Regions from separate parts of the Xanthomonas sp. NCPPB 2933 genome, predicted to be linked through region 2. Evidence: predicted binding sites of a transcription regulator. Region 2 holds the regulator's gene; the other holds the start of a gene.
The links. The regulator FliA, encoded in region 2, starts transcription of late flagellar genes. The targets are predictions, from matches to a motif close to TAAAGTTTNNCNNNCNNNGGCCGATAA.
Positions count from the first base shown of each region.

Region 1: the regulator FliA is predicted to act here: its motif matches at 3,934-3,960, upstream of motA (flagellar motor stator protein MotA).

Region 1 is NZ_CM161518.1:4,664,716-4,679,201, reverse strand. Features, by position in the region: gene AC1PLU_RS19735 (DUF6630 family protein) at 1-103, shown strand, start outside; gene AC1PLU_RS19730 (DUF4031 domain-containing protein) at 516-800, opposite strand; gene AC1PLU_RS19725 (hypothetical protein) at 809-1,393, opposite strand; gene motB (flagellar motor protein MotB) at 1,817-3,037, opposite strand; gene motA (flagellar motor stator protein MotA) at 3,048-3,902, opposite strand; RNA gene AC1PLU_RS19710 (sX9 sRNA) at 4,331-4,402, opposite strand; gene msrB (peptide-methionine (R)-S-oxide reductase MsrB) at 4,503-4,967, opposite strand; gene AC1PLU_RS19700 (hypothetical protein) at 5,334-5,765, shown strand; gene AC1PLU_RS19695 (Lrp/AsnC ligand binding domain-containing protein) at 5,879-6,358, opposite strand; gene AC1PLU_RS19690 (D-amino acid dehydrogenase) at 6,508-7,797, shown strand; gene alr (alanine racemase) at 7,797-8,897, shown strand; gene AC1PLU_RS19680 (DUF3016 domain-containing protein) at 9,126-9,701, opposite strand; gene AC1PLU_RS19675 (hypothetical protein) at 9,949-10,395, shown strand; gene AC1PLU_RS19670 (hypothetical protein) at 10,382-10,672, shown strand; gene AC1PLU_RS19665 (PAS domain-containing hybrid sensor histidine kinase/response regulator) at 10,780-12,813, shown strand; gene AC1PLU_RS19660 (DUF3247 family protein) at 12,940-13,248, shown strand; gene AC1PLU_RS19655 (PQQ-dependent sugar dehydrogenase) at 13,338-14,486, shown strand, end outside.
Region 2 is NZ_CM161518.1:2,938,782-2,953,267, reverse strand. Features, by position in the region: gene AC1PLU_RS12045 (serine hydrolase domain-containing protein) at 1-170, shown strand, start outside; gene AC1PLU_RS12040 (chemotaxis protein CheA) at 450-2,108, opposite strand; gene AC1PLU_RS12035 (protein phosphatase CheZ) at 2,111-2,737, opposite strand; gene cheY (chemotaxis response regulator CheY) at 2,737-3,129, opposite strand; gene AC1PLU_RS12025 (RNA polymerase sigma factor FliA) at 3,165-3,938, opposite strand; gene AC1PLU_RS12020 (MinD/ParA family protein) at 3,935-4,819, opposite strand; gene flhF (flagellar biosynthesis GTPase FlhF) at 4,806-6,476, opposite strand; gene flhA (flagellar biosynthesis protein FlhA) at 7,152-9,245, opposite strand; gene flhB (flagellar biosynthesis protein FlhB) at 9,242-10,372, opposite strand; partial or broken gene AC1PLU_RS12000 (putative bifunctional diguanylate cyclase/phosphodiesterase) at 10,647-12,182, opposite strand; gene AC1PLU_RS11995 (ligand-binding sensor domain-containing diguanylate cyclase) at 12,284-14,486, opposite strand, start outside.

The sequences.
Region 1 (14,486 bases), 1.7 Mb from region 2:
CGCCTACGCCGGTTGGATCGCCCTCAGCCGCGACGATGAAGCGATGATGGCACTGACCTCGCTGCTGGACGTGGAAGTGCGGCTGGGGAATGAGGCGTTCTGAGGATTGGGGATTCGGTAGTCGGGATTGGGGATTCGCAAAAGCGGTCCCGGGGTGTGTCGGGTCGGGTTGAGCCATGAGTTGTGCGCGCTGGCGCGGCAGGACGCGAAGCTCGGGGTCTAGCGCAGGCATTCAACGGCCCATCGACTGCCACGTAGGAGCGCGCTGGCGCGCGATGGGGCGTTAACGGGACAGCCTCTCGCGCGCAAGCGCGCTCCTACAGAGGCATGCCGTTTGTAAATGGAAGAAGGCCTCCAGGTCAGAACATCTGTCACGTAGGAGCGTGCCTGCGCGCGACAGTCATCATTCGAATAGGTTTGTCACCGCATGCAGGCAGGCTTACTCAAGCACGCCGCCGATCAGGCCGCAGCCACTGCCGTTGCGAATCTCCACTCCCGATTCCCCAATCCCCGCCTCACGGCACCTCGCCACGCGCCTGCGCACGCGCGTTGGCGATCAAGGCTTTGAGCAGTACGCGATCGGTGTGACGGGAGATGGCGATGGCACCGAGCGCGATCGCCTCGATGCGTAACGGTGCCGGCACGTCGTAGTGCGCGCCGCTGAGTTTGTTCTGGAAGGCGCGGCGGGGAATGCCCAGCCGCGCCGCCATGGCATGCAGCTCGTCCAGCGTATCGCCGAGCAGGTGCGCCCAGCGCTGATCGCGCCACAGATGCACCGCATCGTCGACGTAGACGGCCATCGGCCGGGTCAGGCCTTCTTGGATTTCTTCGGCTTCTTGCCGGCCGTCTCGCCGTCGGCGTCGTCGGTTGCGGCATCGCTGGCGTCTGCGTCTGCCGCGCTGTCGTCGTCGCTGGCAGCGTCGTCGCCAGCCGAATCTTCCGCAACGGCGTCGGTGCCGGCGTCGGCGGCTGCGTCTTCTGCAGCGTCATCGCCGTCTTCATCGGCATCGGCGTTTTGGAATTCGGCCACCAGCGTGGTCAGGTATTCCTCGGCGGTCTTGCCGTCTTCGGCGGCCAGGTCGTCGATCATCTGCTGCAACTGGCTGGAGTATTCCAGCGAGATGGTCTTGCCTTCGGCCTCCTGCAGGTTGGCCAGGTGCTTGAGCATGGCCAGCATCGGGACCGGGTTGTCGGCGCTGCCCATGGTCTGGCCGCCGATCGACAGCATCCACTCGCTGCCACCCTGCAGACCGATCGCAGCGACCACGCGACCATCGGCATCCTGCAGCACGGCGTGGTTGGTGACCTGGGGCGCCTGGCCCAGACGGACGATCGGACGCTTGGGGAGCTGCTTCTTGCGCTTGTCGCGCTTGGCCTTTGAATTGCGGGACACGGTGTTCTCGACGCTGGGAATGGCCGGCCATTCTAGGCGCTTGTGCGCGACCCAGCTCGCTCGACGCCGCCAGGCCCGTCAATGGCGGCCTTCCGGGCCGATGCATCGATCGATCCCGGCGCGTGATGAAGGCAGCCAATGCCTGGGTCTGGGACAGCCTGAAGTGGCTGACACAGCGAGTGCGCGCACCGTCAGGCAGCGCGGAGGCTTGTCAGGATCGGTATGTAAGACGACGCGCCGCCCGCAGCCATCTCACAACTGCTGGGGAGGTGTTTTCAGCCGCTCTCAGCACCCCCGGGGCGTCTCGCTTGCAGCGATGCGCGGCGCGGATCCTGGTCAGCAGCTGCATGCAAGACAGCGTGCCGTCTTCAGCCACCTGACACCTGAGCCACCTGACACCTGCTGCCAGGTGTCGCACTGCGGTCAGCGCTGCTCGGGCGCCGTGCTGACCGCAGTGCGCGGCGCCCCAGCCACAGCGGCCTCGGCAGCCTTGGCCAGCGCGGCAGCCGAGGCGACCTGGGTACGTGTGGAAATGCGCGGTGCAGCCTGCGCTGCGGCAGTGGCAGTGGCCGTGGTCGCTGCCGCGGCCGGCTTGTTGGTTGCGGTGGACGCAGCTGCCGCCGCACCCGCACCCGCCAGTGCACCCGCAGCAGGTCCTGTAGCAGGCACCGCAGCCGGCGTGCCCACAGAAGCAGTCCCGGTCGCCGCCGCCGCACTCAGATCCGGCACATGCGTGTCGGCATCGTGGGTGGATTTACCCAGCGCCACGCCCTGGCCGGCGCCGGCCAAGGCGGTCTGCTCGGCGTCCTGGGTCATCACCACGATGCTGATGCGGCGGTTGATCGGATTCTGCGGGTTGGTCTTGTCGAACAGCACCGACGAGGACAAGCCCACCACACGGGTGACCTTGGCATCGGCCATGCCGCCGCCCACCAGCGCACGGCGCGCGGCATTGGCGCGGTCGGCACTGAGTTCCCAGTTGGTGTAACCGGCATCGCTGCTGTAGGCGGTGGTGTCGGTGTGGCCGGTGATGCTGATGTGGTTGGGCACCTGATTGATGAAGCTGGACAGCTCGCGCAGGATGTCCACCGTGTACGGCTTGAGCTGATCGCGGCCGATGTCGAACATCGGGCGGTTCTGCTTGTCCACGATCTGGATGCGCAGGCCATCGGGCGTGAGGTCCAGCAGCAACTGGTCCTTGAACGGCTCCAGCGCCTGGCTCTTGTCGATGGCCTCCTTCAGGTCCTGCATCAGCGCTTCCAGGCGCTTCTTGTCCTTGGCGCGGCTGTCTTCGGTGGTGTCGGCGGCGTTGTCGCGCTTGCGGCCCATTTCGTCCTTTTGCCCCTTGGCCATGTCGGCGGTGCCGCCGAGCTTGATCATCGAGGTGCTGGCGCCGCCCGGCCCGTTCATGCCGGGAGAAGGCGCCGGCGACTTGCCCGACAACGGGCTGGGATTGCGGAAGTATTCCGAGATCGCCGCGCGCTGCTCCTTGGTGGTGGCGGCCATCAGCCACAGCACCAGGAAGAAGGCCATCATCGCGGTCACGAAGTCGGCAAACGCCACTTTCCAGGCGCCGCCATGATGGCCGCCGCCCTGTACCTTCTTGACCCGTCGGATGACGACGGTGGATTTGCCCTCGGCCATGACCGCGGTCCTACTTGATCGTCTTCAGGTGCGTTTCGAAATCCGCAAAGCTCGGACGCACGTTGGAGGGCAGCGTCTTGCGCGCGAATTCCAGCGCAATCTTCGGGTTGTAGCCGCGCAGGCAGGCCAGCAGCGCGGTCTTGACCGCCTCGTAGATGCGCCCGTCCTGATCGGCACGCGCTTCCATCGCTGCCGACAACGGCGCCACGAAGCCGTATGCCAGCAGGATGCCGAGGAAGGTGCCGACCAGTGCGGCACCGACGTGGTGACCGATCTCCTCGATCGGGCCACCGATCGAGCCCATGGTGATCACGATGCCGAGCACGGCGGCCACGATGCCGAAGCCGGGCAGGCCGTCGGAGACCTTGCTCAAGGCATGCGAGGGCGCCATCGCCTCGTGGTGATGCTTTTCCAGTTCCAGTTCGAGCAGCGGCTCCAGCTCGTGCGGCTCGATGTTGCTGCCGATCATCAGGCGCAGGCAGTCGGTGATGAAGTCCAGCAGGTGATGGTCGGCCACCACCTTGGGATAGTTGCCGAAGATGGTGCTGTCCTGCGGTTTTTCGACGTGATCTTCCAGGGCCATGAAGCCGTCGCGGCGGGCCTTGTTCAACAGTTCGTAGACCAGGCTCAGGGTGTCCTTGTAGTCCTCGGACTTGTACTGCGGGCCCTTGAACACGCCCAGCACGCTACTGAAGGTTTCCTTGACGATCTTGCCCGGCGTGCTCACCAGGAACGCGCCCAACGCCGCGCCGCCGATGATCAACAGCTCGTACGGCTGCCACAACGCGCCCAGCTTTCCGTGCGACAGCACATAGCCGCCGAGGACACTGACGATGACGACGATGAAGCCGATGATGATGAGCATGGCGCAGCCAAAAGCAAACAGGGTTGCTGTTGTTTCGGCGCGCGCGGCGGATTCTTGAAGTGCACGGCGTGAAGGTGTGCGCTGTAACTGAACGATCGGGTGGTGCGATGACGGCTTCACATAGGGCGATCAGCGGCATCGCGCTTACTGCGGCAAGGCGTTCACCGCAATGGGGCTTGTGATGAAAATCTCTGCCTGGTTGAGCTTGCGATTTGCATCGACTGCTGTGTGCGTCGAGACAGCGCATTGCAGCAAGCGGCCTCTGCATTGGCGGTGGCACCAGCATCGGCGGACTTGATGCGCAGGTTGCGCTCGGCAGCAAATTTCAGCGTCTGCACCATGTCCCGGATGACCCGCCGCCGAGCGTCGAGCGCATTGTCGTGGCAGTTTCTAGCACTACAGCGAGCAATGGTGTGGGCAGTAAGAGCGGATAACAGAACGTAGCGAGCGGCCGTCAGGTGGGTGCGGACGGCGCACAGGAACCGAAATGAACCGTGCATGCCGATTCCGAGCGCCGGCCGCGCCCGCCTGACGATTGCGCTGTAGTTCTGTGAGTCGCTCTGAGTGGGTCGCCACTGCTTTCTGGGCGGCCTCGCGAGGTCAGGCCGGTTGCGCCTCGGCGCCGTCGCGTTGCAGCGGGTTCGGCAGTGCGTGGCCATCTTCGGTGAAGCCCAGCGAGACCGAGTTGAGGCAATGCCGTTCGCCGGTCGGCGGCGGGCCGTCGGGGAACACGTGGCCGAGGTGGCTGTCGCAGCGCGCGCAGACGATCTCGGTGCGGATCATGCCGTAGCTGATGTCGCGGATCTCGCGCACATGGGCGGCGTCGTACGGGGCAAAGAAGCTCGGCCAGCCGGTGCCGGATTCGAACTTGGCGCTGGAACGGAACAGCGGCAGCCCGCACAGGCGGCAGGTGTAGACGCCCTCCAGCTTGTTGTCCAGAAACACCCCGCAGAACGGCGCCTCGGTGCCGTGCTGCAGCAGCACGCGCTGTTCCTCGTCGCTGAGCCCGGCGATCAGGGCATCACGTTGGGCGGGGGAGGGCGGTGTCAGATCGAACTGGCTCATGGGGGCTCTCGCATGCGCGCGCTGGCGGTGTGCCGCGTCTGCCCTCAGTGATGTGGGCGCGGAAGCCTGCGTTCAACCTAAGTGCTCGAAGCCTTCTTCCGTCCGTAGAGAATCAAGCCCCTCTCCCTGCGGGAGAGGGGTTGGGGTGAGGGTACGGGGCGAAGCCACATCGGATAGGTGAGAACACGAGGCTTCGCTCGCACCCTCATCCGGCGCTGCGCGCCACCTTCTCCCGATGGGAGAAGGGACTCTTCGCGCTGCACTCATCTCGCGAAAGCGTTCATCCCACAGCCGATCCCGTGCATTGCTGCAGCACACCGGCGCCCCCACCCAGTCAATACTGCCCAATCAATCACGGTGCCCGTCATGGCGATCCATTCTTCAACGCGCGGCCTGCTGCTGTGCGGCCTGCTGGCGATTGCCGGCGCGGCGCTGGCGCAATCGGCCACTACCACTCGCTCGTCCAACACCTTGCAGCCGATCACCACGCCGACGCCCGCGCAGCCCACGCTGACCGCGCCGCGCGCAGTGCAACCAGCGCCAGGCACCAGTCCGGTGCCGTCTCAGCTCGGTCAGCGCCCGTCCGCGCCGACCATCCCCACCCGTGGCCCGGCACAGACACCGGTGGCTCCGGCCGGTAGCCAGGTGTTGCCTGCCAGCGCGCCGATGGTCTACGACCGCAATGGCCGCTTGCTGCAAGGCATGCAGCCGGCCGGCGCCAACCGGGTGCTGGACACCAAGACCGGTCGTTATTACGACGCGGTTCCGGCCGGCGACGGCATGCGCGTGGTGCGCTGAGATCCGGCATCAGTCGATGTCTGATCCGCAGCAATCAGATCGGTCTACATCCAAGCGCCGTCCCAAGCTTCGCTGCGTCGCCGACCACGAATCCCCAATCCCCAATCCCCGCCTCAATCGGCAATCGGCAACGCCAGGGTCTCCTTGACCTCTTCCATCACGATGTAGCTCTTGGACTCGCGTACATGCGGCAAGGTCAACAAGGTGCTGCCGAGCAGCTTGCGATAGGACGCCATCTCGCTGATGCGCGCCTTGAGCAGATAATCGAAATCGCCCGAGACCAGATGGCATTCCAGCACGTTGGGCAGCTTGAGCGCGGCGCGGCGGAATTCTTCGAAGATGTCGCCGGACTTGTAGGCCAGGCTGATCTCCACGAACACCAGCAGGCTGGCCTTGAGCAGGTGCGGGTCCAGCCGCGCGTAGTAGCCGGTGATGGCGCCATCGCGCTCCAGCCGGCGTACGCGCTCGGTGCAGGGCGTGGTGGACAAGCCCACCCGTTCGCCCAGGTCGGTAAAGGAAATCCGCCCCTCCTGCTGCAGGATGCGCAGAATCTTGCGGTCGATCTTGTCCAGCTCGCGCACACGGGTGGCCATGAGGTCTGTCTCCCTACAGATTTGGCAGGAAATTTCACTGCGAAGTAGCGTCGATTCCAGAAACGGCACTGCCTGGCTCGCAATATACTGCGTCTAACTGTCTCCCTCGGCGCTTGGTTGTGGGGGAATACCCTTTCCAGGAGAACGACATGCGGGTGCTCATTCTCGGTAGCGGCGTCATCGGCACCACCACCGCCTGGTATCTGGCGCAGTCCGGCTGCGAGGTCACCGTGGTGGACCGCCAGCCTGCCTCGGCGCTGGAAACCAGCTACGGCAACGCGGGCCAGCTGTCGTTCGGCTACACCTCGCCCTGGGCCGCCCCCGGCGTGCCGGGCAAGGCGATGAAGTGGTTGTTCGCCCAGCACGCGCCGTTGTCGATCCGGCCCACCCGCGATCTGCGCCAGCTGGCCTGGCTGACCCAGATGCTGCGCAACTGCACCGCCGAGCGCTATGCGGTGAACAAGGCGCGCATGGTGCGCATGTCCGACTACAGCCGCGATTGCCTCAACGAATTACGCGCCAGCACCGGGCTGGAATTCGAAGGCCGCCAGCTCGGCACCACCCAGTTGTTCCGCACCCAGCAACAGCTGGACGCCGCCGCGCAGGACATCGAAGTGCTGGCCCAGTACGGCGTGCCGTACGAATTGCTGACCCCGGCGCAGATCGCCCAGTTCGAACCCGGGCTGGCCGGCGGCGGTGCGCAGATGGCCGGCGCCTTGCGCCTGCCCGAAGACCAGACCGGCGACTGCCGGCTGTTCACCCAGCGCCTGGCCGCGCTGGCCGCGCAATCCGGTGTGCAATTCCGCTACGGGCAGCAGATCGAGCATCTGGAGCACGACGGCCGCACCGTCACCGGCGTGCAGATCGATGGCCGTCTCGAAACCGCCGACCGCTATGTGCTGGCGCTGGGCAGCTATTCGGCCGACCTGCTGCTCTCGCTCGGCATGCATCTGCCGGTGTATCCGCTCAAGGGCTATTCGCTGACCATCCCGATTGTCGACGCGCAGCGCGCGCCGACCTCCACGGTGCTGGACGAGAGCTACAAGATCGCCATCACCCGCTTCGACGAGCGCATCCGCGTCGGCGGCATGGCCGAGGTGGCCGGGTTCGATCTGTCGTTGAATCCGCGCCGCCGCGCCACCTTGGAAATGGTGGTCAACGACCTGTTCCCCGGCGGCGGCGATCTGGCCAGGGCTGAGTTCTGGACCGGCTTGCGCCCGGCCACGCCCGATGGCACCCCGGTGGTCGGTGCCACGCCGTATTCCAACCTGTTCCTCAACACCGGCCACGGCACCCTGGGCTGGACCATGGCCTGCGGCTCGGGCCGCTATCTGGCCGACCTGATGCAGGGCCGCAGCCCCGACATCGATACCGAAGGCCTGGATGTGTTCCGTTACCTCTCGCCACGCAGCGCCCGCGCGCAGCAGGAGGCCGCGTAGTGCGTCCTGCGCAAGCGTTGATCGATCTGGATGCATTGCGTCACAACTACCGCCTGGCCAAGCGCCTGGGCGGCAGCAAGGCCCTCGCGGTGGTCAAGGCCGATGCTTACGGGCATGGCGCGGTGCGCTGCGCGCAGGCGTTGGAGTCCGAAGCCGACGGCTTTGCGGTGGCCTGTATCGAAGAGGCCCTGGAGCTGCGCCAGGCCGGTATCCGCGCGCCGATTTTGCTGCTGGAAGGTTTTTTTGAACACGACGAACTGCGCCTGATCGCCGAGCATGATCTGTGGACGGTGGCAGCCACCACGCAGCAGGTGCGCGCGCTGGCCGAGTTCCAGAGCCCGCGTCCGTTACGGGTGTGGTTGAAGCTGGACAGCGGCATGCATCGGCTGGGCCTGTCGGCGGAAGATTTTCGCGCCGCGTGGTTGCGCTTGCGCGGGCTGCCGCAGATTGCCTCGCTGGTGCTGATGACCCACCTGGCGCGCGCCGACGAACTGGAGTGCAGCCGCACCGACGAACAGGCGGTGGCCTTCGCGCTCACCGCAGGCGGCATGCGCGCGGAAACCAGTCTGCGCAATTCGCCCGGCCTGCTCGGTTGGCCGGCGCTGCGCAACGATTGGTCGCGCCCTGGGCTGATGCTGTACGGCGCAAACCCGTTCCTGCAGGAGACCGAGAGCACTGCGCAACTACGCCCGGTGATGACGCTGCGTTCGCGCATCATCTCCGTGCGGGAGCTGCCGGCCGGCGAGCCGGTGGGCTACGGCGCCCGCTTCGTTGCGCAACGGCCCACACGCGTGGGCGTGGTGGCGATGGGGTATGCCGACGGCTATCCGCAGTTCGCACCCAATGGCACGCCGGTGCTGGTGGATGGGCAGGTCTGCCCGCTGATCGGTCGCGTCTCGATGGACATGCTCACCGTGGATCTCACCGAGCATCCGCAGGCGGAGATTGGCGCTACTGTGCAGCTCTGGGGCGATGCACCGCGCGTCGCCCCGTTGGCCACGCAGTGCAATGTCAGCGCGTATCAGCTGCTGTGTGGACTCAAACGCGTGCCGCGGACGTATGTGGGTGAGGTGGCAGTAGGCGATGAAGTGACCCGGTAAGTTGCATCCCTTCTCCCATCGGGAGAAGGTGGCGCGCAGCGCCGGATGAGGGTACGAGCGAAGCCTCGTGCAGTCGGAACAACACGAGGGCTTCGCCCCCGTACCCTCACCCCAACCCCCCGCTCCGCGCCCCGGCCTGCGCCAGCGGCGCAGGCGCACCAAGGCACGCGCGCCAGTGGCGCGCAAGCTGTGCCTTCTCGCCCCGCAGGAGAGGGGCTCAAGCGGAGCTCACACCCCGGCCGTACTCCGATCGCCACGGAACTGCTTGCGCACCCAGTCGTCGATCATGGCTTTTTCGAAGCGCAACGGGTCGCTGTCGGTCAGGCGCGGGCCGCTCATCAGAAATGCCGAATCCACCAGCTTGCGCTCGCCCTGATCGATCACCTCGCCATTGGCGCCGGTCAGCGTGTAGCTGAAGCTCAGGCGGGGCGGGTAGATGTCCTTGACGATGCGCACGTCCTGCATGCGCGGGCCGTGCCAGGGCTCGTACTGGCCGGCGCGGCGGATGTCGGTGATGGTCACGCTCAGGTGTTGGCCGTCGGGAAGCCGGCGGGCGGCACTTTGCTGGAAATGGGTCGCCAGTTGGGTCACCCAATCGCCGCGCTGCGCCTCCCAGCGGTTGCCGCTGAAGCGCATCTCGGCAAACTGTGCCGGGTCGGTCCAGCGCACATCCACGTTTCCTTCGCTGCTCAGCGCGCGTGGCGCTTGAGGGTCGGTGACATTACGCACGCGGGCCTGCACACCGGTCGCCGCGAGCAGTCCTGCCAGCAACAGGCTGGCGCCGTAAAGGCTGGAACGTTTCATGGAAAATCTCCAAGCGGAAGGTACATGGCGTACCGGGTGTTCCAGCAGTGTGGGGGTGCGCTGGATCGCCCGCAACGCGGTAGCAACCGGGCATGCATCGGTGTTGCGCGCGGTTAATCCACGGCCGCGCCGCCATGACGGCGGGTTCACTGCGCCTGCGCCCGCGCTTCACGGCGCGGACCGGATGATCGCCAGCATGGACACCCACTCTTTCCGCACAAAGTCAGCTTCCTCGGCGCCGGCACACATGCCGTCGGACGTGCGCCTGCAGTTCATCGACTGGGCAAAGCAGCACGGCCACAACCCGGCCACCGGTGCCGCCGCGTTCGTCGCGTTGCAAAGCGATGTGGATCTGGATCTGGCAACCCGCGGGATGCGTCTGGAGCCGGGTGCCGACCCACGGGATGCACTGCGTGAGCATCTGGCTGCGTTGGCGCGGCAGGGTGATGTGGCGGTGCAGTTCCCGCCGGTCTATGCCTACACCTCGGCCAATGGGCTCGACTACCGTTACTCGTTGATGCTGGTCATCGCCGAGGATTGCGTCGAGTGGACCGGGCGGGTCTGGCAGGACCTGGATTACCAGGGAATGCTCACCGGTCGCGGCCAGGGCCCGCGTGCCAACTACACCCAACTGGCGCGCATGGCGCTGGAACACGAGCTGGATCAGGAGCGTCCCCGTTATGTCCAGGCCTGAATTCGAATTGCAGCTTCCGCTCGACGCCCAGGTCGCCACCGGCGTGGACGGTTTCAGCCTGCGCTGTCGCAGCGAATGCGCCGAGCTGGGGCTGTCGCGCGTGCGCTTGTTGTTGCTGGATGCCGACCATGCGCGCTCGACTGCCTGGCGCGAAGAAGCCCAACGCTGGATGGATGAGCAGTTGCGGCGCGAAGGGCAATGGGTCTTGCGCGGCGTGATTGCCGGCATCGTGTTGCTGGCCGCCGCTATCGCGCTGTCTGCGGCCTTACTGTGGTGAGGCGACTCGGGATTGTGGGTGAATCGTGAATCCGGTCAGTTGCCCGTGCACCCGCTGACGACATCGGGCGTGTTTTCATCTGCCCGTCATCCGCATCGGCATCACCCGTGGACCCCGATTTGAGCACTTCCAGTCCCAGCCCTGAATTGGCCGCCGGCCTGCCTGCCGCCATCGCCGAGCCGTTCCTGGATCCTGCGATGTACCACGAGATCTTCCATAACGTGGACGCGGGGTTCTGCGTCATCGACATGGTGTTCGATGGCGACAAAGCAGTCGATTACGTGATTCGCTCGACCAATGGCGCGTTCGAGCGCTACACCGGTCTGACCAATGCGGTGAACGTCTCCGTGCGCGGCATGCTCGCCGAGCATGAGCAGGAATGGTTCGACCGCTACGGGCACGTTGCCCGCACCGGCAACCGTATCCACTTCGAAATGCAGGCCAAGGCGTTGCGGCGTTGGTATTCGGTGGATGCGTTCCGGGTCGGGCAACCGGAGCAGGCGCGGGTGGCGGTGCTGTTCATGGACATCACCGAACGCAAGCGCGTCGAGCGCGAGCTGGCCGAGAGCGAGGCACGCTTCAGCGCACTGGCCGATGGCTTGCCGATGCCGGTCTGGGTGCTGGACGCGCAGGGCGTGGTGCGATTCGTCAACAGTGCTTACGGCGAATTTTTCGGCATCGATATTTCCAGCGGCACGGTCTCGGCGTGGAGCGAATTGCTGCATCCGGACGATCTGTCGATCTTCCAGTTCGAACTGGCCGCTTCCTTGGAAGAACAGCGCGCGTTGCATGCGCTGGTACGTGCGCGCCGCCACGATGGCCAGTGGCGCTGGATCGAAATGGCCGCCACGCCGCGGTATTCGGCCGATGGTCGCTTTATCGGTCTTGCCGGCAGCAGTCCGGATGTCACCGAGCAGCGCGAAATCGAATTGGCGCGCGAACAATTGCTCGAGTCCGAGCGCACTGCGCGCAACGAGGCCGAGAGCATGGCGCGGTTCAAGGATGAGTTCCTGGCCACGCTGTCGCACGAATTGCGTACGCCATTGACCACGATTCTGGGCTGGAGCGAACTGCTGCTGCAGCGGGTCGAAGAAGGCCAACCCACCTACAAGGGTCTGTCGGTGATCGCCAGCAGCGCACGCGCGCAAAAGCGGCTGATCTCGGACATGCTCGATCTCAGCAGCATGCTGCTGGGCAAGGTGCAGCTGGAGGTCGAATCGCTGGATCTGGCCGAGCAGGTGCACGAAGCGCTGACTACCCAGGAACTGGCTGCCGAAGGCAAGGACCAAGTCCTGGAGGTGCACGTGCCGGACACCCCGTGCCTGGTACTCGGCGATGCCACGCGGCTGCAGCAGGTGTTGTGGAATCTGCTCTCCAACGCGATCAAGTTCACGCCGGCACACGGCCGCATCGACGTCACCATCGAGCGCGACGACGGCCATCTGCTGGTGTCGGTACGCGACTCCGGCGACGGCATCGCCGCCGAATTCCTGCCGCATCTGTTCGGGCGCTTCCGCCAGGCAGACGGCACCACCACGCGCCAGCACGGCGGTCTGGGCCTGGGCCTGGCGATCGTGCAGCAATTGGTGGAAATGCATGGCGGCCAGGTGGGCGCCACCAGTGGCGGGCGCGGCAAGGGCGCCACGTTTACCGTGCGCCTGCCGGAGCACATTCCCGATCAGGCCAAACGGCCGCGGCGCGAGCTGCGTCGGCGGCTGATGTCCGAGCAGATCATCGAAGCACGTGCGCTCAATGGCCTGCGTCTGCTGGCAGTGGAAGATCAGCCGGACATGCTCGATTACCTGCGCCGCCTGCTGGAAGAGCAGGGGGCCGAAGTGGTCACCGCCGGCAGCGCCACCGATGCACTGGCGCTGATCGATCATCGCGGTTACGCACGCTTCGATCTGATGCTCACCGACATCGGCATGCCGGGCATGGATGGCTACGGACTGATCCGTACCGTGCGCGAAAACCTGGGGCTGGACGCCAGTGCATTGCCGGCAGTGGCGGTGACTGCACTGGCACGCGACGACGATCGCAAGCGCGCGCTGGACTCCGGTTTTCAGGAGCATCTGGCCAAGCCGTACAGCGTTGCGCAACTTGTCACTGCTGTGCGTGCGGCGCGCGAATCGGTGGAGTGATCCACGCGCGGCATCCACGTCGCGCGATCATGTGTCGCCAGGCGATTGCATGAGCAAGACGCTGTTTTGTGCGTCTTTCACAGCCAGTGGCCTAGCGTGGCAACTTCTTTCTTCGGAGATGCCGCGATGTCCAAATACGCCCCGCACGTTTATTCGGAACAGGTACAGATCGCAACGCTCGAACACTGGGTGTCGCTGCTCGGTGGTCAGGAGCGTGTGCAGATCGAACTGGACGATGGCAGCACCATCAGCGGCACGGTTGCCGTGCGCCCGACCATCCAGACCTATCTCGACGCTCAGCAGCGCGAAGGCATCAACGGCCAGTTGCGCCTGGATCACCTGGATGCAGCGCAGGAACCGCAGTGGATCTGGATGGATCGCATCGTGGCGGTGCACCCGCTCCCAGTGGGCGCCGCTCCGCAATCTAAGCCCTGACACGCCTGCATTGACGATGTGTTTACTTCTCAACGTGGTGTTGACGGCATGATGGCCGATTGTCGCAACTGTTCAGGATTGCCCCCGCAATGAATGCACCCTCGTTGAAGCTCGCTCGTTGGCCGCTGTCGTTGCTGACTGTCGCCGTTCTCGCCGCCTGCGGCGATACCGCCACGCTTGCCATCGAACAGGGAACCGGACCCAACCCGCAATTGCCCGAGCCGGTCAAACGCCTGATCCCCACCGTCAAGGTGGCGCCGGTCAAACGCTGGGCCGAGAACGCCAAGCCGATCGCTGCCGACGATCTGCAGGTCGCCGCGTTCGCACGCGATCTCGACCACCCACGTTGGGTCTATGTGCTGCCGAACGGCGATGTGCTGGTGGCCGAAACTGCAGAGCCGCCCAAGCCGGACGATGCCGAAGGCGGTGGCGGGATCCGCAAGAAAGTGCAGGGCGCGATGATGAGCAAGGCCGGCGCCGTGGTGCCCAGCGCCAATCGCATCACGCTGCTGCGCGACGTCGATGGCGATGGTGTGGCCGAAGTGCGTACGCAATTTGTCAGTGGCCTGTTTTCGCCGTTCGGCATGGCCTTGGTCGGCGATCGTTTCTATGTCGCCAATGCCGATGCGCTGGTGAGCTTTCCGTACAAGGCCGGCGATACGCATATCACCGCCAAGCCGACCTTCGTGGCCAATCTGCCTGGTGGTCTGAATCACCATTGGACCAAGTCGCTGCTGGCCAGCGCCGATGGCAGCAAGTTGTATGTAGGCGTGGGCTCCAACAGCAATGTGGCCGAAAACGGCATGGAAGCCGAGCTCAACCGCGCGGCGATTCTGGAGATCGACCCGGCCACCGGCAGTAGCCGCGTGTTCGCCAGCGGGCTGCGCAATCCGGTCGGCACCGCGTGGGAGCCGCAGAGCAAATCGTTGTGGGTGGTGGTGAACGAGCGCGATGAAATCGGCAGCGATCTGGTGCCTGACTATCTGACCTCGGTGCGCGATGGCGGCTTCTACGGCTGGCCTTACAGCTATTACGGCCAGCACGTGGACGAGCGGGTCAAGCCGCAGAATGCCGAACTGGTGGCCAAGGCGATCAAGCCCGACTATGCGCTCGGCCCGCATACCGCCTCGCTCGGTCTGAGCTTTGCCAGCGGTACGTTGCTCCCCGAGCGCTTCCGCCAGGGCGCTTTCATCGGCCAGCATGGCTCATGGAATCGCGATCCGCCCAGCGGCTATAAG
Region 2 (14,486 bases):
TAGCTTGGAGCAATGGAAATGGCGGCGGCGTTCGTAGCTTCATGGGCTTCAACGCCGACACGCGCGTCGCCGCAATCGCGTTTATCAACAAAACATCGGGTTTTGGAGTTGACGATATCGCGCTTGGGATGCTTGCGCCAGCTGGCTCGCATGTTCCCCCGTTTTTCTAAAACCCGGGCTGGTTTAAGGTGCTTAAATATTAGCTGGATGGGAAATAACGGTTCCAGGTTCACTTCCACGGCAGCCTGACCGTCGCCAAACGATCGCGCCCATGCTTGCGCGCGTAGCGACATAGATCGACAGCGATGCTGGTAGTGAAACAACAACGGCCGCAGTACGCGGCCGTTGTTGTTAGATCAGGCAGCCAGGATCGTCTTGACGATTCCCGATTCCCGATTCCCGATTCCCGATTCCCGACTTTCCCAATCCTGAATCCCGAATCCCCAAACTCAATGATCGCTGGAGCGCAAGCCATCCACATCCAGGATCAACGCCATGCGGCCATCGCCGATCAGGGTGGCGCCGGCGTAGCCGGGCAGGCCGCGCAGGGCGCGCGGTAGCGGTTTGATCACCACTTCCTCGCGGCCGCGGACCTGGTCCACCACTAGGCCGAAGCGGGTTTCGCCGGCCTGCAGCAGCACCACGGTCAACAGCGGCGGTTGTTCGGCCGGGACGCCCAGCCAGCGACGCAGGTCGATCAGCGGCAAGGTGTGCGAGCGGCGGTCCAGCACGGCGCGGCCGTCGAACCAGCCCAGCGATGTCTGTGGTGCATGCAGCACTTCGACCACGCGGGCCAGCGGTAGTGCATAGACGGCTTCGCCGGCCTGCACCAGCAGGGTCGGCAGGATCGCCAGGGTCAGCGGCACGCGGATCATGAAGCGGCTGCCGCGGCCGAGTTCCGACTGGATCTGGATCTGTCCGCTGAGTTCGCGGATGCGCGATTGCACCACGTCCATGCCCACGCCACGGCCGGAGATGTCGGTGACCTCGGCCTTGGTCGAAAAGCCCGGCATGAAGATCAGGTGCAGGCACTCGTCGGTGCTCAGACGTGCGGCGGCTTCGGCGTCGATCAGGCCCTTGTTGCGGGCGATTTCGCGCAGCCGCTCGGGGTCGATGCCTGCGCCGTCGTCCTGAATTTCGATGCTGACGTAGTCGCCTTCCTGCTGCGCAGACAGGCGCACGTGACCACTGCGCGGCTTGCCGGTGGCTTCGCGCAGGGCAGGGGACTCGATGCCGTGGTCGATCGCGTTGCGCACCAGATGCACCAGCGGGTCGGCCAGGGCTTCGACCAGATTACGGTCCAGTTCTGTCTCGGCGCCGATCAGTTCCAGCTCCACTTCCTTGGACAGGGTGCGCGCGACATCGCGGGCCACCTTGGGGAAGCGCGAGAACACCTTGCTGACCGGCTGCATGCGGGTGCGCATGACCGCGGTCTGCAAACGCGCGGTGGCGATATCCAGCACGCTGACCGCGCGATCGAGTTCCTCGTCGCGCAGGCGGGTGCGCAGGGTCTTGAGACGATTGCGCGAGAGCACCAGTTCGCCGATCAGGTTGACGATGGCGTCCAGGCGCTTGGTGTCCACGCGCACGGTCTGTTCGGCTTCGGCACCTTTTGCGGCTGCTTTGGGTGCGGCCTTGGCACCGGGCGCGGGTGCATGACCCTCATCGTGCGACGCTGCGGCCACGGCAGCCAACGCGGCCTTGGGCGCGGCCTTGACCGCCGGCGGGCCGCTCTTGGCATCGAACTGCGCAATCAGCGAGGCCGGTGCATGCGGCACGGTTTCGCCTGAGCCCATCGCATCCAGCATTGCCTGCAGATAATCCAGCGACTGCTGCGCGGCATCGAAGTGATGCGCCTGCAGCACCGCCTGGCCGGAGCGCGCCATGCCGAGGGTTTCTTCAGCGGCGTGGCACAGCTCCACCATGGGCTTGATCGCCAGAAAGCCGGCGCCGCCCTTGAGCGTGTGGAAACCGCGGAACACCGCGTTGAGCTGGTCGGCTTCGTCCGGTGCCTGTTCCAGCGCGACCAGCTGTTCGCCGAGGCGATCCAGGATTTCCTGGGCCTCGACGATGAAATCGGCAGCAATATCGTCTGGAACAGCACTCATGGTTACAACCCCAATCCGGACAGCAGGTCATCGGCGTCGTCTTGCGACACCGCGTGACGGTCCAGGCCCTTGACTGCAGGACCGGCAAGACCGCCGTCGTCTTTCTTCGGCTCGGTGCTCTTGGGCGGCAGGCCCAGCGCACCGAAGCCTTCGTGCACGCGCCGCACGATGCCGGCCACGCGACGGATGATCTGCCCGCTCAGGTCCTGGTAGCTCTGCGCCAGCGACAGTTCGGTCAGGTTGTGGCGCATCTTGTCCATCAGCGCGCCCTGGTCCTGATTCAGACCGCCGTCGCGCAGCTGGTTGGCCAGCTCACGGCATTCTTCGACCAGATCCAGCGTGCGATGGCTGGCCTTTTCGGTCATTTCCACCACGTGGTCCAGGCGCGAACACGCATCGTCCAGCTCGCCGGCTTCTTCGGGCACGGTGGGCAGTTCGCCCAGCGCCTGACCGAGTTCGCGTGCGAGCCGGCTCAGGCCCTGCATCATCGGACGGGTACGCAAGGCGGCGAGGTGATCGACCTCGCGCTTCCAGGCGGCTTCGTCACCGCTTTCCAGTGCATCGAGCGCGCCCTGCAGGCGGTCGATCAAGGCAGCGCGTTCGGCATTGGTTTCCACGGTGGCGTTCATCAGGCGGTCGCCGCCAGACGTTCGAACACCTTGCCCAGCTTTTCTTCCAGCGTCTGCGCGGTGAACGGCTTGATGATGTAGCCATTCACGCCGCACTGGGCCGCTTCGATGATCTGCTCGCGCTTGGCTTCGGCGGTCACCATCATCACCGGCAGGTGCTTGAGCTTGGCGTCGGCGCGGATGTTGCGCAGCAGGTCGATGCCGGTCATGCCGGGCATGTTCCAGTCGGTGACCACGAAATCGAACGGGCCGGCCCGCAATGCAGCCAATGCGCTGTTGCCGTCTTCGGCCTCTGCGGTATTGGTGAAGCCAAGATCGCCCAACAGATTCTTGACGATACGTCGCATCGTCGAGAAGTCGTCCACGATCAAAATCCGCATGTTCTTGTTCACATCAAGCTCCTAACACTAAAAAATACGCGAAAAAATCATTCGTCAATTTCGACACCGGCATCGGCCAGTTCGAAGACCTTGAGGCGGCCGCGCAGACGCACCACGGCCTGGCCGTGGATCTGGCAGACGCGCGATTCGCTGACACCGAGCACGGCGCCGATTTCCTTCAGGTTCAATTCCTGTTCGTAGTACAGCGACAGCACCAGCTGCTCGCGCTCGGGCAACTGGCCGATGGCCTTGCCCAGCTCGCGGCCGAACTCGCCACGCTCCATCATCTGCTGCGGGTTGGGGCCACCCTTGGCGGTGGTGTCCAGCTCGCCGTGATCTTCGATGCGCGATTCCAGGCTCAGCACCTGGCCGCGCGCGGCGTCTTCCATCAGACGCAGGTAATCGGGCAACGGCATTTCCATCGCGGCGGCCACTTCGGTGGCGGCGGCGGCGCGGCCGGTGTTCTGTTCGATCTTGCGTACTGCAGCAGCAGCGTCGCGGGCACGGCGGTGTACCGAACGCGGCACCCAGTCGCCACGCCGGATCTCGTCGATCATCGAGCCGCGGATACGGATCGAGGCATAGGTTTCGAACGAGGCGCCCTGCTCGGAGTCATAACTGCGCGAGGCTTCGATCAGGCCGATCATGCCGGCCTGGATCAGGTCGTCCACTTCCACGCTCGCCGGCAGGCGCGCGGCCAGATGGTGGGCGATGCGGCGCACCAGGTCTGCGTGCTGGGTGACGATGTCGTTGGCGTTGTTGCGTTGCACTGCACGGTACTGCGCGGTGGCCGTCGTTGCGGTTGCGGTAGCGGTGCTCATGCGGCGACCCCCCGTTGGATGATGCGTTCGACAAAGAACTCGACGTTGCCGCGTGGCACGGTGGGGGCCTGCCAGCGCGAGGTACGCCGCGCGATTTCTGCGATGGCCAGCGCCGAGGGGCTGGCGGGGTAGGCCTTGATGACCGGTTGCTGGCGCTGTACCGACAAACGCAACCAGTCGTCCTGCGGCACGTGGCCGAGGTAGTTCAGCGACACGTCGCCGAGGAATTTTTCGCAGACCCGCGACAGCTTGTCGTACAGCAAGCGGCCTTCGTTGGGGTCGCGCACCATGTTGGCGATGATCTGCAGACGGTCCACGCCGCGTTCGCGCGAGAGCACCTTGATCAGCGCGTAGGCGTCGGTGATCGAGGCCGGTTCGTCGCAGACCACCACCACGGTGTCCTGGGCGGCCTGGCAGAAGGTCAGCACGCTGTCGGTGATGCCGGCGGCGGTGTCGATGACCATCACGTCTAGGTCGCGTTCCAGTTCGGAGAACACATTGACCAGGCCGATGTGCTGGGCCGGGGCCAGTTCGGCCATGTGGCGGCGACCGGAGGCGGCCGGAACCACCAGCACGCCGCCCGGGCCTTCGATGATCACTTCGTCCAGCGTGCAGCGGCCAGCGATCAGGTCGGCCAGGGTGTACTTGGGCGACAGGCCCAAGACCACGTCCAGGTTGGCCAGGCCAAGATCGGCGTCGAGCAGCAGGGTGCGCTTGCCCATCTCGGCGAGGGCCACGGCCAGGTTGGCGGAAATGTTGGTTTTCCCCACGCCGCCCTTGCCACCGGTCACGGCAATGGTGCGCACCGGGCCCAAGGGCTCGGGACGGGTCGCCGTCAGGGGGAAGGCGTTGGTCAGCTTGGCGTATTCACGCGACTGCATGGTTGTGCTCCGGAGTACAGGGCTTATCGGCAGCGCGCCGCAAATCTTCAAGGCGAAGAACGAGACTGGCGGCATTGGCGCGGTGCAGGTCGTCGGGGACCCGCTGTCCGTCAGTCACCCAGGTGATGGGCATTTGGTGGTCGACCACCACCGACAAGGCACTGCCGAAGCGGCCGGTCTCGTCGAGTTTGGTCAGCACCACGCCTTGGGGCTTGGCGTGGGCGAAGCGGCGTACGACCTCGTCGAGGTCGGAAAAATGGGCGTTGGCCGGCAGTACCAGCAGCGAGGTGACCTGGTGCGCGGCGCGCAGCCAGTTCAGCTGCGCGGCCAGGGCGCGGTCGCGCTGGCCCATGCCGGCGGTGTCGATCAACACCAGCTTGTAGTCGCGCAGGCGCTCGAGCAGTTCCAGCAGGCTCTCGGCGCTGTCGGCCTCGTGCACCGCGATGCCGAGCTGACGGCCGTAGCTGTGCAGCTGCTCGCGGCCGCCGACGCGCTGGGTGTCGGTGGTGACCAGGGCCACGTCGCGCGGGGCGTGCTGGGCGGCGAAGCGCTGGGCGAGCTTGGCGATGGTGGTGGTCTTGCCGGCACCGGTCGGGCCGACCAGGGCGATCACGCCGCCGCGTTCCAGCGGGTCGACCGGGGCCACCGGCAGACGCTTGGACAGCAGGCCCAGCATCAGCCCGCGGCCGCGGTGCAATTCGGTATCGGCGGGAATCTGCAGGGCCACATCGCGGATCAGACCGGCGTCGAAGCCGTAGTCGTCCATCAGCTCCAGGGCCTGCGCACGCACCGGGGAGCCACGCAGGCGCTCGTCGGTGAGGCGGTTCATTTCGCGCTCGATCATCTGACGCATCAGCGCCAGCTCACCGCGCAGCTGCTTGAGTTCTTCGTCGTTCTGCGGCACCGGGGCGGCGGCAACCGGCACGGCGGCCAGGGCGACCGGGGCGGCCACCAGCGGCGGCAATGCGGCCGGCGGCAGGATCTGCGGCAGCGCGTCGTCCATGTCGAAGCCGTCGTCGTCCTGCTCGTCGTCGTCCTGCCCGTAAGAGGCGTGGGTGGCGAGCGCGGCGGCCATGATCGGCGTGCGTGCCTGCACCGGGGCAGCGTGCACCGGAGCCTGCACCGGTGCGGTGGTCAGGAAGTCGGCGAACAGCTGTTCCGGCACTGCCGACAGCGCATGTTCCTGGCGCGGTGCGGCGGCAACTGCAACGGCGTGGGCCAATGCTTGAGCGGCGGCAGACGGGGCGGCGGCAGTCCGCACCGGTGCGGCGACCGGCGCCGAGCGCGGCACGTTGACCGGCTGGCGCAGCGCCATCGCGGCGATCATGTCGTCTGCGGCGCTGGCAACACGCTGACGCTGGCTGCTGCCGGTGTCACTGGCCGGCTTCAGCGGGGCGTGGAACGGCGCGGCCGGCCTGGCCGGCGCCTGCTGGACCGGCGCTTGTTCGATCTGTGCCGCCGCAGCTGCCGGAGTCTCGGAGCGCGCGGTTTCCAGAGCGCGCTGCACGAGTTCTTCGTCGTAGTTGCTGGCAGCGACGATCTCGATGCCTTCGGCGGTACGGCGGTTGGACAGGATCACTGCGTCCGGGCCGTGTTCTTCACGCACCATGCGGAATGCGGTGCGCATGTCCGGGGCAACGAAGCGTTTGATTTTCATGCGAAGTGCCTCCAGGAACGGGACCCGCCGGACGCCGGACGGGTGCGCGATGAATGTGGGTGTGTTGCCAGCGTCATGAGTTGCCTGTCCCGTTCGGTTGTTCCAAGTGCTGCTGCTCGCCCCGCAGCGATCAAGCTGACTGCGGTCTCGCCAGAGCTAATGCACGCGGCGTGCCAAAACGCGGTGCCGGGGTTCCGGCGCGGGGATCTGGAGTGTTGGGACAGGCTGGAGCTGTGCGATCGGCCCGGCTGCAAGATTTCAAGTCACTGGTTTTATTTACTTTTTTCTGGGACCGCGATGCGTTGGCATCCACTGTGTGGGTGGATGCGCTGGCGGGTGGGAGGTCGAGCGTGGAGCGCCCGCAAGGTCTCGAAACGGCCAGCGTCGTGCAATCGATTGGAGGTTTGAACGAGTGGCGGCTTTCCGACGCTGGGTGCGGTGGTCGGTCGCCTGTCTGCAGCGAGAGGGCCGGGCGCGGGTGGGTTCGTAGGAGCGCACCCGGGCGCGATGGGCCCTCCCGGTAACGCCCTCGCGACCAAGGTCGCTCCTACAGTGATGTCAGCAAGCTTTTCTGGTCCGCAGCACGTCGCGTGTCGTAGGAGCGCCCTTGGGCGCGACGGGCTGTCCCGGTAGAGCCCGTCGCGCCCAGGTGCGCTCCTACGAGGTGCGTCAGGCTCAGCTGATCGTGCCGACCAGCTTCAGGCGCTTGTCTTCCGGCACTTCGCTGTACGCCAGTACCGACAGGGTCGGCACGCTATGGCGGACCAGGCGGGCCAGCGCTGCGCGGACCTGGCCAGGTACCAGCACCACCGCCGGTTCGTTGCGGGCTTCCTGCTTGCCGACGCAATCGGCCAGGCTCTGGTGCAGGCGCTCGGCCAGGCCGGGTTCCAGTGCCACGCCATTGCCGTGGGTGGATTCCTGCAGCACGCGCTCCAGCTGCGGGGCCAGCGTGTAGACCGGCAGCTCGGCCGACATGCCGGCGATTTCCTGCACGATGAAGCGACCCAGCGAGGTGCGCACCGCGGCGGTGAGGGTGGTGGGGTCCTGGCTGTGCGGGGCGTGCTCGACCAGCGCTTCGACGATCTTGCGCAGCTGGCGCACCGGGATGCGCTCGATCAGCAGGTTCTGCAGCACCCGCACCACCACCGACAGCGGCAACGCCTTGGGGGTGAGGTCTTCGACCATCTTCGGCGCGGTCTTGGCCAGGGTCGCCAGCAGTTGCTGCACTTCCTCGTGGCCGAGCAGTTCCGGGGCGTGTTCGCGGATCAGGTGCGACAGATGGGTGGCGATGACGGTGGCCGGGTCGACCACGGTGTAGCCCATCGATTCGGCATAGGCGCGCTGATGCGGCTGGATCCAGGTGGCGTCCAGGCCGAATGCCGGGTCCTTGCCGGGAATGCCGTCGAGCTGGCCGAGTGCGCCGCCCGGGTCCAGCGCCAGTTCGCGATCGGGATAGATTTCCGCAGTGGCCACCGGCACGCCGTGCACCAGCAGGCGGTAGGCGTTGGCCGACAGTTCCAGGTTGTCGCGGATATGCACCGGCGGCACCAGAAAGCCGATGTCCTGGGTGAGCTTGCGGCGTACGCCCTTGATGCGCGCCATCAACTCGCCGCCCTGGTTCTTGTCCACCAGCGGGATCAGCCGGTAGCCCACTTCCAGGCCCAGCGGGTCGATCGGGCGCAGCTCGTCCCAGCTCAGTTCCGAGCTGGCCTGGGCGGCGGTGGCCGCCGCTGCGGCCTTGGGGTCGGTGGCGGGGTCGCCGGTCGGCGGGATGACCAGGCTGCGCTTGTACATTTTCCAGGCGATCACGCCCAGGATCAGGCCGAGCGTCAAAAACGCGACGTTCGGCATGCCCGGCACCAGGCCGACCAGGCCCAGGATGGCCGCAGCCACCGCCAACGCGCGGTGCTGGCCGAACACCTGGCTGATCATGGCGCCGCGCATGTCCTGCGCCCGCGAGGCGCGGGTGACCAGCAAGGCCACCGAGGACGACACCAGCAAGGCCGGCAGCTGCGCCACCAAACCGTCACCGATCGACAGCAGGGTGTAGGTGGAGGCCGCATCCACAAAGCTCATGCCGTGCTGGAACATGCCCACCGCCATGCCGCCGATGAGGTTGATGAACAGGATCATGATGGCGGCGATGGCATCGCCGCGGATGAACTTGTTGGCGCCGTCCATCGCGCCGTAGAAGTCGGCTTCCTCGCGCACCTCTTCGCGGCGGGCCTTGGCTTCCTCACGCGTCAGCAAACCGGCGTTGAGGTCGGCGTCGATGGCCATCTGCTTGCCGGGCATGGCGTCCAGGATGAAGCGCGCGGTCACTTCCGACACGCGCCCGGCACCCTTGGTGATGACGACGAAGTTGATGATGGTCAGGATCGCGAACACCACGATGCCCACCGCGTAGTTGCCGCCGATGACGAACTGGCCGAACGCCTCGATGACCTTGCCGGCTGCGGCATGGCCGTCCTGGCCGTTGATCAGGATCACGCGGCTGGAGGCGACGTTCAGCGCCAGGCGCAGCATCGTGGTCATCAACAGCACGATCGGGAAAATGGTGAATTCCAGCGGGCGCTGCACGTAGATCACCGCCAGCAGCACCATTAGCGAGATGGCGATGTTGAAGGTGAACAAGGCATCCAGCACCGGTGCGGCCAGCGGCACCATCAGCATGGCCAGCATGGCCATCAGCGCCAGCGGGGCGCCCAGGCCGTTGCGCAGCAACTCCATGATGCGTCGGGCATTCAGCGGTGCGGGTTGGGCGCTCATGCGCTGGCTCCCTTGCCGAACTCATCCACTTCGAGGGAAGGCAATTCCGGCATCGGGCCGCCGTTCCAGCCACGCAACTGGTAGACGTAGGACAGCACCTGGGCCACGACCGAATAGAGTCTCACGGGAATTTCCTTGCCAATTTGAGCTTCCCTATACAAGGCGCGTGCCAAAGGCGGGGCGGTGACGATCGACACCCGGTGCTGTTCGCAGACTTCGCGGATGCGGAAGGCCATTTCGTCCACGCCCTTGGCCACCACGATCGGGGCGCGCATCTTGCCGCCCTCGTACTTGAGCGCCACCGCGTAGTGGGTCGGGTTCATCAGCACCACGTCGGCCTTGGGTACCGCTTCCATCATCTGGCGCTGCGACATCTGCATCTGCATCTGGCGGATGCGCCCCTTGACCTCCGGGCTGCCCTCGCTCTCCTTCATCTCGCGCTTGATCTCTTCGCGGGTCATCTTGAGCTTCCGCATCCAGTTCCACTTCTGGTACGGCGCGTCGATGGCAGCCAGCAGCACCAAGGCCCCGGCGGTGTAGAACAGCAGGCTCTTGGTGAAGTCCAACCCGTTGCCCACGGCCTGTTCCAGCGGCTGGTTCACCAGCGAGCGCAGGCCGTGCAGGCCCTTGGAGATGCACAGGCTGGCGGCCAGCCCGACGAACAGCAGCCGCAGCACCGACTTGACCAGCTCGGCCAGGCTATTGCTGCCCCACATGCGCTTGATCCCGTTGGCCGGGTTGAGCTTGTTGAGGTCGGGCATGATCGCCTTGCCGGAAAAATGCAGGCCGCTCATCAGCAGCGGGCCGGCCAGGCCGGCAGCCAGGCAGATGCCGATCAGCGGCACCATCACCCACAGCAGTTGCAGGAGCAGGTCGCCGAAGTGGCCGAACAGCGCCATCGGGTTTTCACGCATTTTGGGGTCCGGGCTGAGCGCGGTCTTCATCCAGACGCTGGCGCCATCGCCGATGCCGCGGGCCAGGGCCATCAGCGCGAACACGCCGGCGCCGAACACCGCAGCGGTGGACAACTCGCGCGACTGCGGGATGTTGCCCTGCTCGCGGGCTTCGCGCAGGCGTTTTTCGGTGGGAAGCTCTGTACGTTCGCCGCCGTCTTCGGACTCGGACATGGAGGTGCCGGTGACTTGTCAGCCCTGCCTCATGCAAGCGGCGTTCCAGTTGATGGGGCGGGGATTGGGGGATTGGGGATTCGGATTGGGGAATCGGGACGCAGGGGCCGCGCGTGGAGCCGCTGGCGGGGTGTTGTAGTTGGGTGGTTAGCGGGAGGGCCGCAGGTCGGGAATCGGGCGCGAGGGCTGACCAACTGCAGGCTGGTGCTCGGCTCGGTTGGCGGGTCGTCGAGCGTGGATGCAGGTCTACGGTCGTTTTTTTGATGCTTTTTGCTCAGCTGGCCTGGCGGCGCACGCCATCACGCTGGGCGACCACCGTGGCGATAAAACGCTCTGCGTCCATTGGCCGGCCCAGCAGATAGCCCTGCAGCTGGTCGCAGCCCAGCCGTTCCAGGGTGTTGCGCTGGGCGGTGGTCTCCACGCCCTCGGCCACTACCTGCAGGCGCATGGTGTGGGCCAGCGCCACGACGGCCGCGACGATGGCGATGTCTTCGGGGCAGGTGTCCATCGCCTGCACGAAGCTGCGGTCGATCTTGAGTTCGTGCGCGGGCAGCTTGCGCAGGTAGAGCAGGTTGGAATAGCCGGTGCCGAAATCGTCGATGGCGATGCGCACGCCCAGCGCGTTGAGCTGGCCGAGCGTGCGCAGGCAGGCATCGGCATCGCGCATGGCCATGGTTTCGGTGATTTCCAGGGTGAGCTGGCCGGGCGGAATCAGATGCTCGGCCAGGGTGGTGGCTACTTCGTCCAGCAGGCTGGGCGAGGCCAACTGGGTGGCCGAGAGGTTCACCGCCACCCGCCAGTCGCCATGCCCGGCCTCGCGCCAGGCGCGCATCTGCCGGCAGGCCTGCTGCAGCACCCAACTGCCGAGCGGGCCGATCATGCCGCTGCGTTCGGCCAGCGGGATGAAGCTGTCCGGTGGCACCAGGCCGCGTTCGGGATGTTGCCAGCGGATCAGCGCCTCGGCGCCGATCGGGCGGCCATCCTCGGCGCAGTATTTGGGTTGGTAATGCAGCACGAACTGACCCAGCTCCAGCGCGCGCGGCAGGTCCTGCAGCAGCTGCAGGCGCTCGCGGGTGGTGCCGGTCATCGAACGCTCGAAGAAGCTGTAGCGGTTGCGCCCGGCCTGTTTGGCGTGGCGCATCGCCGCATCGGCATGCGTCATCAGTTGATGCTCGCTGCCGGCGTCTTCCGGTCCGGCGTCTTCGGGATATAGCGCAATGCCGACGCTGCTGCTCAGGCGCAGCTCCTGGTCGCCGACCAGGAACGGCACCGCCAGCGCCTGCAGCAGATGCGCGGCGATCGCGGCGGCGTCCTCGGGGTCGGCGATGTCGGACACCAGCGCGAACTCGTCGGCGCCCAGCCGCGCCAGGCTGCCGTTGGCGCGGCGGTGCGCGCTCATACGCCCGGCCACCGCCACCAGCAGCTGGTCGCCGAACTGATGCCCGTAGCCGTCGTTGACCGCCTTGAAGCCATCCAGATTGATCAGCATCACCGCAAAGCGCTGCCCGTCGCGCTGGGCGCGGTCGATGCTCTGCAGCACGTGTTCGTGCAGCAGCACGCGGTTGGGCAGGCGAGTGAGCGGGTCATGCAGCGCGGCCAGCACCAGCTCGGCATTGGCCTGCGCCAGCGATTGCGCCAGCACATCGGTGCGCTGCTGGAAGCGCCGCGACAGCACCGAGATCACCAGCGCCAACACCAGCAAGGCCAGCGTCACCACCACCACTACTGCGGTCAGCCATGACAATGGCAACTGCGCGCCGGTTGTGGCGACACAGAGACTCGCTGGCGCGAGATGCGCGGCAGCCGTGCCCTCGGCCCGGATGCAGTGCGCACGCATGCACGGCGGTTGCGGCATATCGCGCACATCGGCCCGGCAGCCGTTCGCGGCACTGGGGTGATGGGAGTGACTGCTCATGCCACCGACGACTCAGGCTCCTCCGGTTCGATGCGATTGCGTCCGTACCGCTTGGCCCGGTACAGCGCCTCGTCGGCGCGCGCCAGCAGCGTGGCCGCCGTGTCGCCGATCCGGAACCAGGCCACACCGACCGAGCAGGTCACCGGCAATGGGCGGGCGGCGCCCACTTCGTACGGGGCCACGCTGAGCTTTTCGTGGATGGCGCGCAGCCGGTGCTGGCTGTGTTGCGACATGCCCGGCAGCAACAGCAGCAATTCTTCGCCGCCGTAACGGCCCACGCGGTCCGAATCGCGCAGGCAGGCGGTCAGCCGCGCGCCGACCTTGGCCAGCACCGCATCGCCGACCAGATGCCCATGTTCGTCGTTGACCAGCTTGAAGTGGTCCAGGTCGATCAGCACCACCGCCAACGGATGCGCACCGTGGGCGCAGGCCTGCAGTTCTTCGGCCATCGCCTCGAGCACGCCGGAGCGATTGAGCAGGCCGGTCAGCGCGTCGTGGCTGGCCTTCAGTGCCAACGCCGCGCGGGCGCTTTCCAGCTCGCGTTTTTCGCGCTCCAGCTGATAGGTGCGCTCGGCGACCAGCTCGGCGAGCATGCGTTCGCGCGCCACCAGATGGCGGTGCCGCCAGCGCCACAAACCGGCCAGCAGGGCGCTGCCGATCAGCAGATACAGCGCGATTGCCGGTGGGCTGCGCCACCACAGCGGCGCTACCGCGAACGGCAGATCGGCGATCGGCGAGGTGGTGCGTCGGTAGCGGTCCAGCAGCTGCACCTGCAGGCGGAAATGCCCGGACGGCAGCGGCGGTTGGTCGATCGACAGGGTGTCGCTCTGGATCCATTCGTTGTGCAGACCGAGCAGGCGATAGCGCACCGTGAGCCGGCTGGGGTCGTCGTAGACCTCCATGCTGGACAGCTCGATATGCAACGGCCTGTCGCTCCAGGCGAGCAACTGGCCGCGCTGCACCGGCACGCCACCGCGGCTGACGCTGTCGATACGCACGCTGGGCTGGCGCTGATCGAACAAGCGCGCCGGGTCGCGCAGATGGCTCACCCCGCGCGCGGTGCCGATCCACACCGAGCCATCGGGATCTTCGGCAAACGCCGCTTCGGACACGTCGTCCCACAACAGCCCCTGCGACTGCGACAGATGCGCCCAATGCTCGCCGTCGTAGACCTCCACGCCGCGTGCGTGACCCACCCAGACCCGGCCGACGCTGTCGCCGCGCAACTGGTACACGCTGACGTCGGCGAGCGCTTCATCGCTGACCGCCTGCAGATCCACTTCTTCGTCCAGCAACAGGCCGTGCCATAGCCCGGCGCGATAGAACGCCAGCCACACTTCGCCGCTGTCGCTGATATGGAATTTGCTGATCCACGGGTCGGAGGCGCCGCCATTGACCTTGACCTTCACCTTCGACCAGTGCGCGCCCTGCAGCCGAAACAGGCCATTGGCGCTGGACACCCACAACGTGCCGTCGGCAGTCTGCTGGATATCGGTATAGGCGATGGCCGGCATCTGGCTGACCATGTGCAGCGTGCCGCCGTCCAGCGGCCGTTCGAGTGCAAACAGGCCACCGGCAGTGAGCACCCACAGCCGGCCCTGGCGGTCGATGATCAGACGCCGCCCGGTACGCGGAAGTTTGGCGATCTCGGCGCTACGGCCATTCGGCCAGTTGCGGCGCACGAAGCCCGCCGAGTTCAGCGTCCACAGGCTGCCGTCGGCACTGCGCGCCATGCCCACGATCTGGATCCCGGAGTTGGGTAATGCAGGAACGAAGCGCCCCTTCGGGTCGGCCTGGCGACCTACGCCATGTTCGTTGCCGACCAGCAGCGCGCCCTGCGCATCGCGGGCGATCGACCAGGTCGGCGCAACCGGCATGCCTTGCGAGGCGTCCCAGTTCTCGATCCACTCGTAGCCGGCCCAGCGCACCAGGCCTTCGCCGTCCACGGTCATCCAGATGTCGCCGTCGCGGTCCACCACGATGGCATCGCTGCTGCCCGGCGGAAGCCCGTTCTCGGTGCCGAAACTGCGCCACTGGCCGTTTTCCCAGCGCACCAGTCCGTCGTTGCGGCGCACCAGCACCCGTCCCTCGCGGTCGAGTACCAGCGGCGCCTGCTGCCCGACGGTGCTGCCATCCAGCAACGGCAGCGGCCGCACGCTGAAGGTGGCCGCGCCCGGTGCTCGGTAGAGCAGGGTGCCG